Regions from separate parts of the Streptomyces sp. NPDC012508 genome, predicted to be linked through region 1. Evidence: riboswitches for the same ligand, from Rfam matches in the RefSeq annotation. Region 1 holds a riboswitch; each other region holds the start of a gene.
What was found. A riboswitch is a leader RNA that binds a small molecule or an ion and turns the genes downstream of it on or off. The one in region 1 is predicted to bind cobalamin.

Region 1 (3,186 bases):
GCGCGGCGGCGCTGCGGGTGGTGCCGAGCTCGGCGGCGAGTGCGGGCACGGACGGGTCGGAGAGCGTGCAGACCACGTCGTTGTCGGCGGGCAGCCGCTTGCGGGTCACACCGCTGGCGACCATCTGCGCGTCGCAGAGGACGGGTGCGCCGGCGCGCAGGGCGGCGCGGGCGCGGGAGACGACCTGCGGGGAGTAGGCGAGGTCGCGGACGAGGTCGGTCATGCCGCAGGCGTGGATCATGCGGACGGCGACCGTGGCGACGTCGGCGGGCAGATCCGCGAGGTCCGCCTCGGCGCGGATCGTGGCAAAGGACTGGCGGTAGATCTCCGCGCCGTCCTTCTCGTAGGCGAACATCGTGTCGTTCTCGCTCATCTCGTTGTGCGGGCCGTTGCGACTGCTTCGGTCAGGGAGTTACGGGGGGTGGGGCGGCCGTCCACGAGGTAGGTGCCCTCGGCGGTGGCGACGACGTCGACCCAGGTGCCGGGGGCGCCTTGGGGGTGGCCGCAGCGGCGCTCGCACCCGGAGAAGTGGACGGGGACGCCGGGCGCGCCGGGAACGGCGTCCGCGCGGACGTCGGCGAGGGACTTGGCACAGCCGGGCCGCCCGGTGCAGGCGCCGACGCCGACCCGGGGGTCGTCGGGTCGGGTGATCAGCCCGGCCGCGTCCAGCTCGGGAAGCCGTGTGCTGGGGGACCCGACGACGACGGCCCCGCGCCAGGGCGTGAGCCGCACCTCGTCGGCGGGCAGCAGCGCGCGCAGTTGGGCGACGGTCAGCCGCCCGAGGGGCGCGAGGACGTGCAGCGCGTCGCTGCCGAGGAGCCCGGGCGCGGGCGGCGCGCCGTGCGGCAGCGGCGGCGCGGGGACGACGGGACGGGCGTCGACCCCGGCCCGCGCGAGCGCGGCGGCGAGGTCGAGGAGGCCGGCCCCGGCGCCCGGCGCGTCGGTCGTTCCGGCGCCCGCGCCCGGGGAGTCCGCGGGTCGGAGGCCCGGCAGCTTTTTCGCGTCGGCGGCGTCGATGGCCTCCGCGCCCGTCGCGCCGGCGCCCGGCAGCTCCTTCACACGCCACGCGCCGTTCCCGGCCGCTTGCGCGGCCCGCAGGAACGCGTCGGCCGCGGCGAGCGCCGCTCGCGGCGCGTCGGCGCCCGCGACGCGGAACGCCTGCCCGCCGACGTACAGCAGGGCGTCGGCCGCGCGCGGGACCGCGCCGACCAAGCCCCCCGCCGAGGCCCGCGCTCCGCCGGGCGGTCGGCTGCCGCCCGTGACCCGGGCTTCGTCCGCCCAGGGTCCTGCTGCGATCAAGGTCACATCTCCCCCGAGACCGGCCACGTCACCGCGGCCGTCGTCCAGGGCGAAGAGGAAGCGGCCCGACAGGGCAGCCGTCCAGGGCTCCGCGCACAGCAGCGCGTCCAGCTCGCGGGCCCACAACTGCACGTCCGCGTGGCCGAGTCCGTCCAGTCCGGCCGTCGGCGAGGCGACGATGTTGCGGACGCGTTCGTGGGTGTCCGAGGGGAGAAGGCCCGCTTCCGTCAGGCGGTCCGCGAGTTCCGCGCCGCAGCCCTCGCCGAGGCCCCGCAGCTCCACGTTCCCCCGGGACGTGACCGTAACCCGGCCGTCGCCCAGAGACTCCGCCGCCGACGCCAGGACGTCGATCTGACGTGGCGTCAACAAGCCTGCGGGCAGGCGCAGTCGGGCGAGACCGCCGTCGTCGGCGGGGTGCAGGCGCAGCGCGCCGGGGCAGGCGTCGCCGCGGTCCCGTATGAGAGGTTCGCCCCGGTTGGGCGTTGTGGGTGGGGTGGGCGACATGGCCGCGAGCATACCCACGTGATTCCGGGCGACCCCTGGGGACGACCCCTCCCCGCCGTGCGCACGATCTACTATGCAGAACGGCATGGGGTCCCAGGACCCCGGGGAGGAAGCCCGGTGAGAATCCGGCGCGGTCCCGCCACTGTGAGCCAGGCCCCGGAAGGGGCCGGGTGAGTCAGGAACTCCCGCCGTCCATACGACCACCCGGGGCGCGGACAACCCCGAGGAAGGCCTGCGCACGCATGCGAATTCTGTTGCTGTCGCACTCCGACACCGACCTGCTCAGCGCCCGCGCGGCCGGCGGCCCCGTCGCGTACCGGTTCGCCAACCCCTCCCGTCTCGCCCTGGACGATCTGCCCGGGCTGCTGGACGACGTCGACCTCGTTCTCGTACGGCTCCTCGGCGGTCTGCGTGCCTGGGAGGAGGGCCTCGAGGCCCTGCGGACGGCGGAGAAGCCGCTGGTCGTGCTCTCCGGCGAACAGGCCCCCGACGCCCAGCTGATGGAGGCCTCCACCGTCCCCGTCGGCGTCGCCACCGAGGCGCACGCCTACCTGGCGCACGGCGGCCCCGCCAACCTGGAGCAGCTGGCGCGCTTCCTCTCCGACACCGTGCTGCTCACCGGCCACGGCTTCGACGCCCCGGCCGCCGCGCCCACCTGGGGCCCGCTGGAGCGCACGCCCCGGACGACCGACGGCCCGACGGTCGCCGTGCTCTACTACCGCGCCCACCACATGAGCGGGAACACCGCCTTCGTCGACTCGCTCTGCGAGGCGATCGAGGACCAGGGCGCCCGCGCCCTGCCGCTCTACGTCGCCTCCCTGCGCGCCCCCGAGCCGGAGCTGCTCGACACCCTGCGCGCGGCCGACGCGATCGTCACCACGGTCCTCGCGGCCGGCGGCACCAAGCCCGCCGAGGCGCAGGCCGGCGGCGACGAGGAGGCGTGGGACGCGGGCGCGCTCGCCGCCCTCGACGTACCGATCCTGCAGGCGCTCTGCCTCACCGGCTCGCGCGCGGCCTGGGAGGAGAACGACGAGGGTCTCTCCCCGCTGGACGCCGCGAGCCAGGTCGCCGTGCCCGAGTTCGACGGCCGGCTCATCACCGTCCCGTTCTCCTTCAAGGAGATCGACGAGGACGGCCTCCCGGCCTATGTCGCCGACACCGAGCGCGCCGCGCGCGTCGCCGGGATCGCGGTACGGCACGCCCGGCTGCGCCACATCCCGAACGCCGGGAAGAAGCTCGCCCTGGTCCTCTCCGCGTACCCGACCAAGCACTCCCGGATCGGCAACGCGGTCGGCCTCGACACCCCCGCCTCCGCCGTCGCGCTCCTGCGCCGCCTGCGCGAGGAGGGGTACGACTTCGGCCCCGTCGAGGAGATCCCGGGCC
Region 2 (3,186 bases), on a different contig from region 1:
CGTCTGCAGGCGCTGCGCCCGGTCGAAGGCGCGGACGAACGCCGTCGCGCCCAGCCCGGCGAGGGAACGCCAGGTCGCCGCGCGCGTGGTCAGTCCCAGCCGGGCCGCCTGCGCCTGCCGGATTTTGGATATCGCATCCAGAAGAAGAAAACTGATCCTGTACATCACCAGGGCCACGTCCACCACGGGCGCCGGCACCCCGGCCCGCACCAGGCGGGGCAGTACGTCGGACACGGGCGTCGTGAAGGCGAACAGCAGCACGCCCAGCGACGCGGACGAGGTCCGCAGCAACAACTCACCCGCGTGAACGGGACCGTCGTGCGCGAGCGCCACCATGCCGCGGTCCCCGCCCACCTCGAAGAGCAGCGGGATCGCCCCCGTCACACAGAAGCCCAGAGGGATACGGAACGCGCGCCACAGCTGACGCCCCGGCACCCCGGCCGGCCCGAGGAGGACGGCCAGGGTGGCCGCCGCGACCAGGACGGCACCGGGCCACGGCGGCAGGCACACCGCGCAGAGCGTCAGACCGAAGCCGAGCACGGCTTTCTCGCACGGGTGGCGGCGGCGCCAGCGACTGCTGTGCGCCGCCGCGTCGATCGGCAGCACCGGCGGCTACTCGCCGACGGACGCCGACCGCAGCGCCTTCGCGTCGGCGCGGGCCTCGCCCTGCTTGCGGCCCTTGTGCAGACCGAAGTAGTACGCGAGCACCCCGGCGCCGATGGCGGCCTGCAGGGCGAAGAGCGCCGACTCGATCTCACCGGAAGCGGGCTCGTACAGCGGGGAGAACCACGGCTCGTAGTCGGGATCGATCTCCGAGATCGCCGTCTCGGCCTCGGCGTCGGCGCCCGTGAACGGCTCCTCCTTGTGGTCGCCGAGCCCCAGGACCAGCGGGAGCACGGCCAGCGCCGCGACGACGAGCAGCAGCAGCGTGTTGATCTTCGCGTTCCGGCTCATCAGGCGCTCGCCTCCGCGTTCTCGTTCTTCTTCCGGGACGGGAGCAGGATGCCGAGGCGGGTCAGGTCCGCCTTGCTGGACTGCGTGAGCAGCCGCATGACGAGTACCGTCAGCAGACCTTCACTGACGGCGAGCGGCAGCTGCGTGACGGCGAAGATCCCGCCGAACTTGGCCAGCGCACCCAGCACACCGCTGCCCGGGTCCGGGAAGGCCAGCGCGAGCTGGACGCTGGTCACGCAGTACGTCGACAGGTCGGCGACGAACGCCCCGAAGAACACGCTCACCATGAGCGGCACGTCGAAGCGGCGCAGCAGCCAGTACGTACCGAAACCGGCCCACGGCCCGACGATCGCCATGGAGAAGACGTTGGCGCCGAGTGTGGTGAGCCCGCCGTGGGCGAGCAGCAGCGCCTGGAACAGCAGCGTGATCGTGCCAAGGACCGCCATCACGGGCGGACGGAACAGGATCGCGCCCAGTCCCGTCCCGGTCGGGTGCGAGCAACTGCCCGTCACCGACGGAATCTTGAGCGCGGACAGAACGAAGGTGAACGCACCGGACGCACCGAGCAGCAGGGTGGACTCGGGGTTGGCCTTGACCTCACGGGTCAGGGCGCGGACACCGTGGACGACAAAGGGAGCGGACGCGACGCCCCAGGCGGCCGCGTGCACAGGGGGCAGATACCCCTCGGCTATATGCATGGTTGGGAGACCCTCTCCAGCACCTCGTGGATGGACAACGCACCCTGGCCGGTCTCCTGGCTGACGGGTCATGCCGCCGCGGCTCCGCCTTCCCACACCTCCGCGGTCTCCCGCGGCGGTCCAGTGGCTTCCCCGGAGGGATGGAGCCGGACTTCCCGATCACAGTGGCGAGGGCCGCACCGGTACCGCACCGGTTTCCCGTACACCAAGGCGCTGTGACATTAGTGGGTTGACCAGGTACATCACAACACGGGTGCTCCCGGGGACGGTGTGTGACGGATCTCCCGCGCGCCCCACGCACCCCTGTCGGCCCCCTGCGCACGCCTCCCGCGCCCCGCCTCACACCTTCCGGTACGTGTACGCCTCCGAGGCCGCTGCCACCACCGCGTCCAGGTCCCCGCCGGCGCTCGCCGTGACGAGGGCGGCGACGGCGCCCTCGACGAACGGTGCGTCCACGAGGCGCGAACCCTCCGGCAGCTCGTCCTCCTCGGCGAGGAGCGCCTTGACGGTGAGGACGGCACTGCCGAGGTCGACGAGGAGGGCCACTCCGGCGCCCCCGTCGACCGCCTTCGCCGCCTCGACGATCCGCTCGGAACTCGTGCCGAGACCCCCGCCGGGAGCGCCCCCGGCCGCGGCGACGGGCGCGGTCGGCCCACCGCCCGCGAGCCCCTGGGCCAGCACGGCGACGGCGTCGGCCACGGCCGCGCTGTGCGAGACCAGCACGATGCCCACCGTTCCCGCCACGCCCACCTGACCGGTCACGCGGCAGCCACCTCCGCAAGGGCGGCGATCAGCAGGGCCGACGAGGTGGCCCCGGGATCCTGATGCCCGATGGAACGTTCGCCCAGATAGCTCGCCCTGCCCTTGCGCGCCTGGAGGGGTACGGTCGCGAGGGCGCCGCGCTCGGCCGCGTCCCGGGCGGCGGCGAAGGAGTCACCGAGCGCCTCGGCCGCCGGAACGAGCGCGTCCAGCATGGTCTTGTCCCCGACCTGGGCTCCGCCGAGCTGCCCGACGGCGGCGACCCCGGCGGCCAGGGCCGCGGCCAGGTCCTCCCGCGTCACCGAAGGGGCATCGCCGAGCGCCTTGCCGGTCCGTCGCAACAGCGTCCCGTACAGCGGCCCGGACGCGCCCCCCACGGTGGAGATCAACTGCCGCCCCGCGGCGACGAGTACGGCTCCCGGGGTCTCGGGCGACTCCTTCTCCAGCACGTCGGCCACGGCGGCGAACCCCCGCTTCAGATTGGCCCCGTGGTCCGCGTCGCCGATCGCCGAGTCGAGCTCGGTGAGGCGCTCGGCCTCACGGTCGATCACGGCCGCGGCCGAGGTCAGCCAACGACGGAAGAACGCGGCGTCGCACTCGCTCACTTCGGGCATCCCCTCTCACCGGCCCCAGCGCAGCGCCGGAGTCTGCACGGGCGCGTCCCAGAGCCGCAGCAGCTCCTCGTCGGCCTCGCAGAGCGTCACCGAGCAGCCGGCCATGTCGAGCGAGGTCACATAGTTGCCGACCAGCGTGCGGGCGACCGGGACCCCGCGCT
Region 3 (3,186 bases), on a different contig from region 1:
ATGAGTCGACCCGCTGCGCGCTGTGTGCGCCGCGCCGAGAATCCAGGTCGAAGACCGTGCGCAGGGACTCGTGGCGCTCGACGAGCGCGTGAGCGGCGGCCTGCAGAGCCTTCAGGTCGAGCCGGCCATGGACCCGGAACGTCCGGGAGACGTGGTGAGCGATGCGAGATCCGCCGGAGTCGGCGTCCCGCTGGAGCCGGCGGAGCTGGCCGTACGACAGCGGTACCGGCCGACGGCCACCCTGACCGCTCGAGGCCGTCGGTGTCGTCAGCAGATCATCCTCCTGGCTGTGGGCCACCGTGACACCGGGCTCGGCGATCGACTCGCCACCCCCCAGCCTGCTACTGACCTGCCGGGCCAGCTCCCGGAAGTCGCCCGCGGCGAAGACATCCTGCAGGTCGACCTCGGCTTCACGGGGCAACGCCTTCGCCAGGCGCATGACCAAGCGCCCGGCCCGCACCGAGTCGCCCCCCAGGTTGAAGAAGTTCTCCGATGCCTCCACCCTTCGGAGGCCCAGGACATCTGCGGCCTGGAGACGGACGAGCTCCTCGACCGATGCTGCATCGAGGGCGCCAAGGCCCTGTGGTTCGGTGTGCACGTCAATCCTTACGGTTGGTCGGGCCATTCGGCGCGGCGCAGTCGCCGCGAGAGGGTCCCCGCGCAGAGCGGGACGATGAGGAGTAGGCAGAAGAGCCCGATCGACGCCGCGTGTGGGAGGTGACCCAGGAGCAGTCCAGCGACCGCACTGCCGATGGGGCCACCGACGGCCAGAACAGTGAAGCTGCCGGAGATGACCCGCCCACGGATGCTGTCGTCGACCTGCTGGAAGACGATGACGTCGATCAGCACGTAGAGGGCGGGCTTGCCCAGTGAGATGACTAAGAGCAGCAGGAACACCCCAAGCGGGCTGGTGACGAACAGAAGTGCCGCCGTGACCAGCAAGGAGGTCCACACCACGCCCAGGAGCAACAGACCGGGGCGGAAGCGCCGGTGCAGCCTTGTCACCAGCGCTGCACCGGTGAGGTAGCCGATCGCCTCTCCCGACAGGGCAAGGCCGATGGTGCGGGCGTCAATACCTTGTTGCTGAAAGTGGTTGATCAGAATCAAGTTGAGTGCGGCGAAGATCAAGTTCTCGAGCGTCATCAGCCCCGTCACCGCGCGGAGAACGGGATCGTTCCACACGACCTTGGGGCCAACCATGGCCCCCCGGAACAGATTCGATGCCTTCAGCGGACCAGGCTGCTGTCCGGTCGCCGGGAGGCGGGTCAGACAGGCCGAGCAGAACGACGCCACGTAGCAGGCGAGAGCAACGATGAACGGCTGGACCCAGCCGACCGCGAACAGCGAGCCGGCCAACGGGGGGCCGGCGAGCATGGCGATGTTGACCCTGACCTCGTCCTGGCTGAGCGCCTGACGCAGCTGCTCGTCCGGAACGATGGAGCGCAGCGCAAGGCGTCGCACAGGCATTCCGATAGCACCGGACAGCCCAAGCACCACAGCCGCGACGAAGAGCCCGGCGATGTTCACTGCGTCCGTGGCCACCAATGCCAGGACCGCGCCGGTTGCCAGGGTTCTGAGTGCCTCGGAGGACAACAGGAGGTTGCGCCTGCTGAATCGGTCCGCGAGTGCACCGGCGGGGATGCCGAACACGACGGCCGTCGCCGCCTGCGTCGCCGCCAGCAGCCCCGCTAGTAGCGGGGAACCAGTGAGAGACAGAGCCAGCAGGGGATACACCAGCAGCGACATGGTCGTACCAATGGCGCCCACGGTCGTGCCCAGCCAGTAGCTCTGGAACCTCCAGTTCCTGCGGAGGGGGATGGGAGTAGACTCTGGCGAACGGGTTAAATCGGTCATGGTCGATGACCTGCCCTGAGGGGCAAGGGTCGGAGCACGGTGTACAGCCCCTCAAGGAATGAGTTTCCGGCAGCTCAACTCGACCGCCGGGACAGAGACAAATGCTCGTCTTGAGCACGTATGACGAGAGCTCAGAAGGAAGACAGCGCACGGGCATGCGGCACGCGCCCAGCAGGTTCCGGTCCCGGGGCGGCGGGAACGGGGCAGAGCAGCATCGTCTGAGCAGGACGGCGGAGCGTGACAGCCCGACGGTTGGGAACAGGCCTGAGCGCTCCCACAGGTGGGACGTCGGATCAGGTCCGTGGAATGCGTCTACGTGCGACGCAGGACTGCAGCTGCCAGGGCGCCCTGCGCTCTACGACGGCCTTCGACCGCGCTACTGGCTGTTGCTGCTGGAATGTGCCATTCATGATGCCTCCTTCAGGGATCTCCACGTCCCTTAGCAGTGGAATGAAGGCGGCAGGCAAGTTCCTGACTGTCAGGCACTACCTGAATCACAGTGGCGGGACCGCGCCGGAATCGCACCGGCTTCCAAGACCCTGCCGCCTTGTATGAGTTGCTTGCCCCTACCCGCGCAAGCCGACTTCCCCGGGGAAGTCGATGGAAGCAGGGATTCGAACATCGGACGTCCCGAACGCGGATGGCTCAGAGCCGTGTCCTCCGAGGGCGGAGACTGATCCGAACTGAAGGGAGAGCCGAGGGCGACAAGCCCTTGCCTGTGCAAACGTCATCTTCAGTGCGTCTCCCCCGAAACGATGGTGTGCTGTTCTGCGGTGTCTGGCTTGACCTGGCCAACACGACTGCAAGGAAGCCGCTGCACGCAGAGCACCCTGAGATGAACGTTGCACATCGATCACCTCTTTGTAAAGTCGATGTGGCTTGCTTGGCAGCTGAGTTGGCTGCGCGAGCCGCCACACCGAGGTCGCCCCGCATGACGTCTCCGGTTCGAACACTCTGCTAGCCTCGCAGCGAGTGACTGATCATGCTTGTGAGGTCCGGTGTCCCGCGTTCCTTGCGGGCACAAAGTGCCGAGGGCGCGTCGGCGCAACGCAAGTCGGGATCCGCATCCACGGATGAGCGGAGCCGTTGGTCATGTACGGCTGCCTGCCGAGCTCAATGAGACTTCACCTCATGCGAGGCCGGCGCCAACTTCGACGGGATGTCGGCGAACAGGCCCTCATGGTCCATGCCTTCCCGCCATGCAACGGAGACCACGTCTGCATGCCGGCGGCATCCCGACTTGATCCGCCCATTCACCTAAGGGAGTACCGCCGTGTCCAGCTTTGTCGAACGCGACGCTGTGGAAGTGGTCGTGGCAACGCAGTGGTTCCG

Region 2: linked by a shared signal. The riboswitch ahead of ACFY8U_RS35105 (energy-coupling factor ABC transporter permease) and the one ahead of cobN (cobaltochelatase subunit CobN) in region 1 are both predicted to bind cobalamin.
Region 3: linked by a shared signal. The riboswitch ahead of ACFY8U_RS06620 (MFS transporter) and the one ahead of cobN (cobaltochelatase subunit CobN) in region 1 are both predicted to bind cobalamin.

What each region holds. Positions count from the first base shown of each region.
Region 1 is NZ_JBIBEO010000004.1:427,070-430,255, forward strand. Features, by position in the region: gene ACFY8U_RS16215 (precorrin-8X methylmutase) at 1-355, opposite strand, end outside; gene ACFY8U_RS16220 (cobalamin biosynthesis protein CobG) at 370-1,815, opposite strand; cobalamin riboswitch at 1,874-2,007, shown strand; gene cobN (cobaltochelatase subunit CobN) at 2,046-3,186, shown strand, end outside.
Region 2 is NZ_JBIBEO010000013.1:33,851-37,036, reverse strand. Features, by position in the region: gene cbiQ (cobalt ECF transporter T component CbiQ) at 1-606, opposite strand, end outside; gene ACFY8U_RS35110 (energy-coupling factor ABC transporter substrate-binding protein) at 613-954, opposite strand; gene ACFY8U_RS35105 (energy-coupling factor ABC transporter permease) at 954-1,652, opposite strand; cobalamin riboswitch at 1,681-1,905, opposite strand; gene ACFY8U_RS35100 (PTS-dependent dihydroxyacetone kinase phosphotransferase subunit DhaM) at 1,992-2,414, opposite strand; gene dhaL (dihydroxyacetone kinase subunit DhaL) at 2,411-3,025, opposite strand; gene dhaK (dihydroxyacetone kinase subunit DhaK) at 3,032-3,186, opposite strand, start outside.
Region 3 is NZ_JBIBEO010000002.1:132,459-135,644, reverse strand. Features, by position in the region: gene ACFY8U_RS06625 (condensation domain-containing protein) at 1-598, opposite strand, end outside; gene ACFY8U_RS06620 (MFS transporter) at 607-1,854, opposite strand; adenosylcobalamin (AdoCbl) riboswitch at 2,266-2,415, opposite strand; gene ACFY8U_RS06615 (amino acid adenylation domain-containing protein) at 3,128-3,186, shown strand, end outside.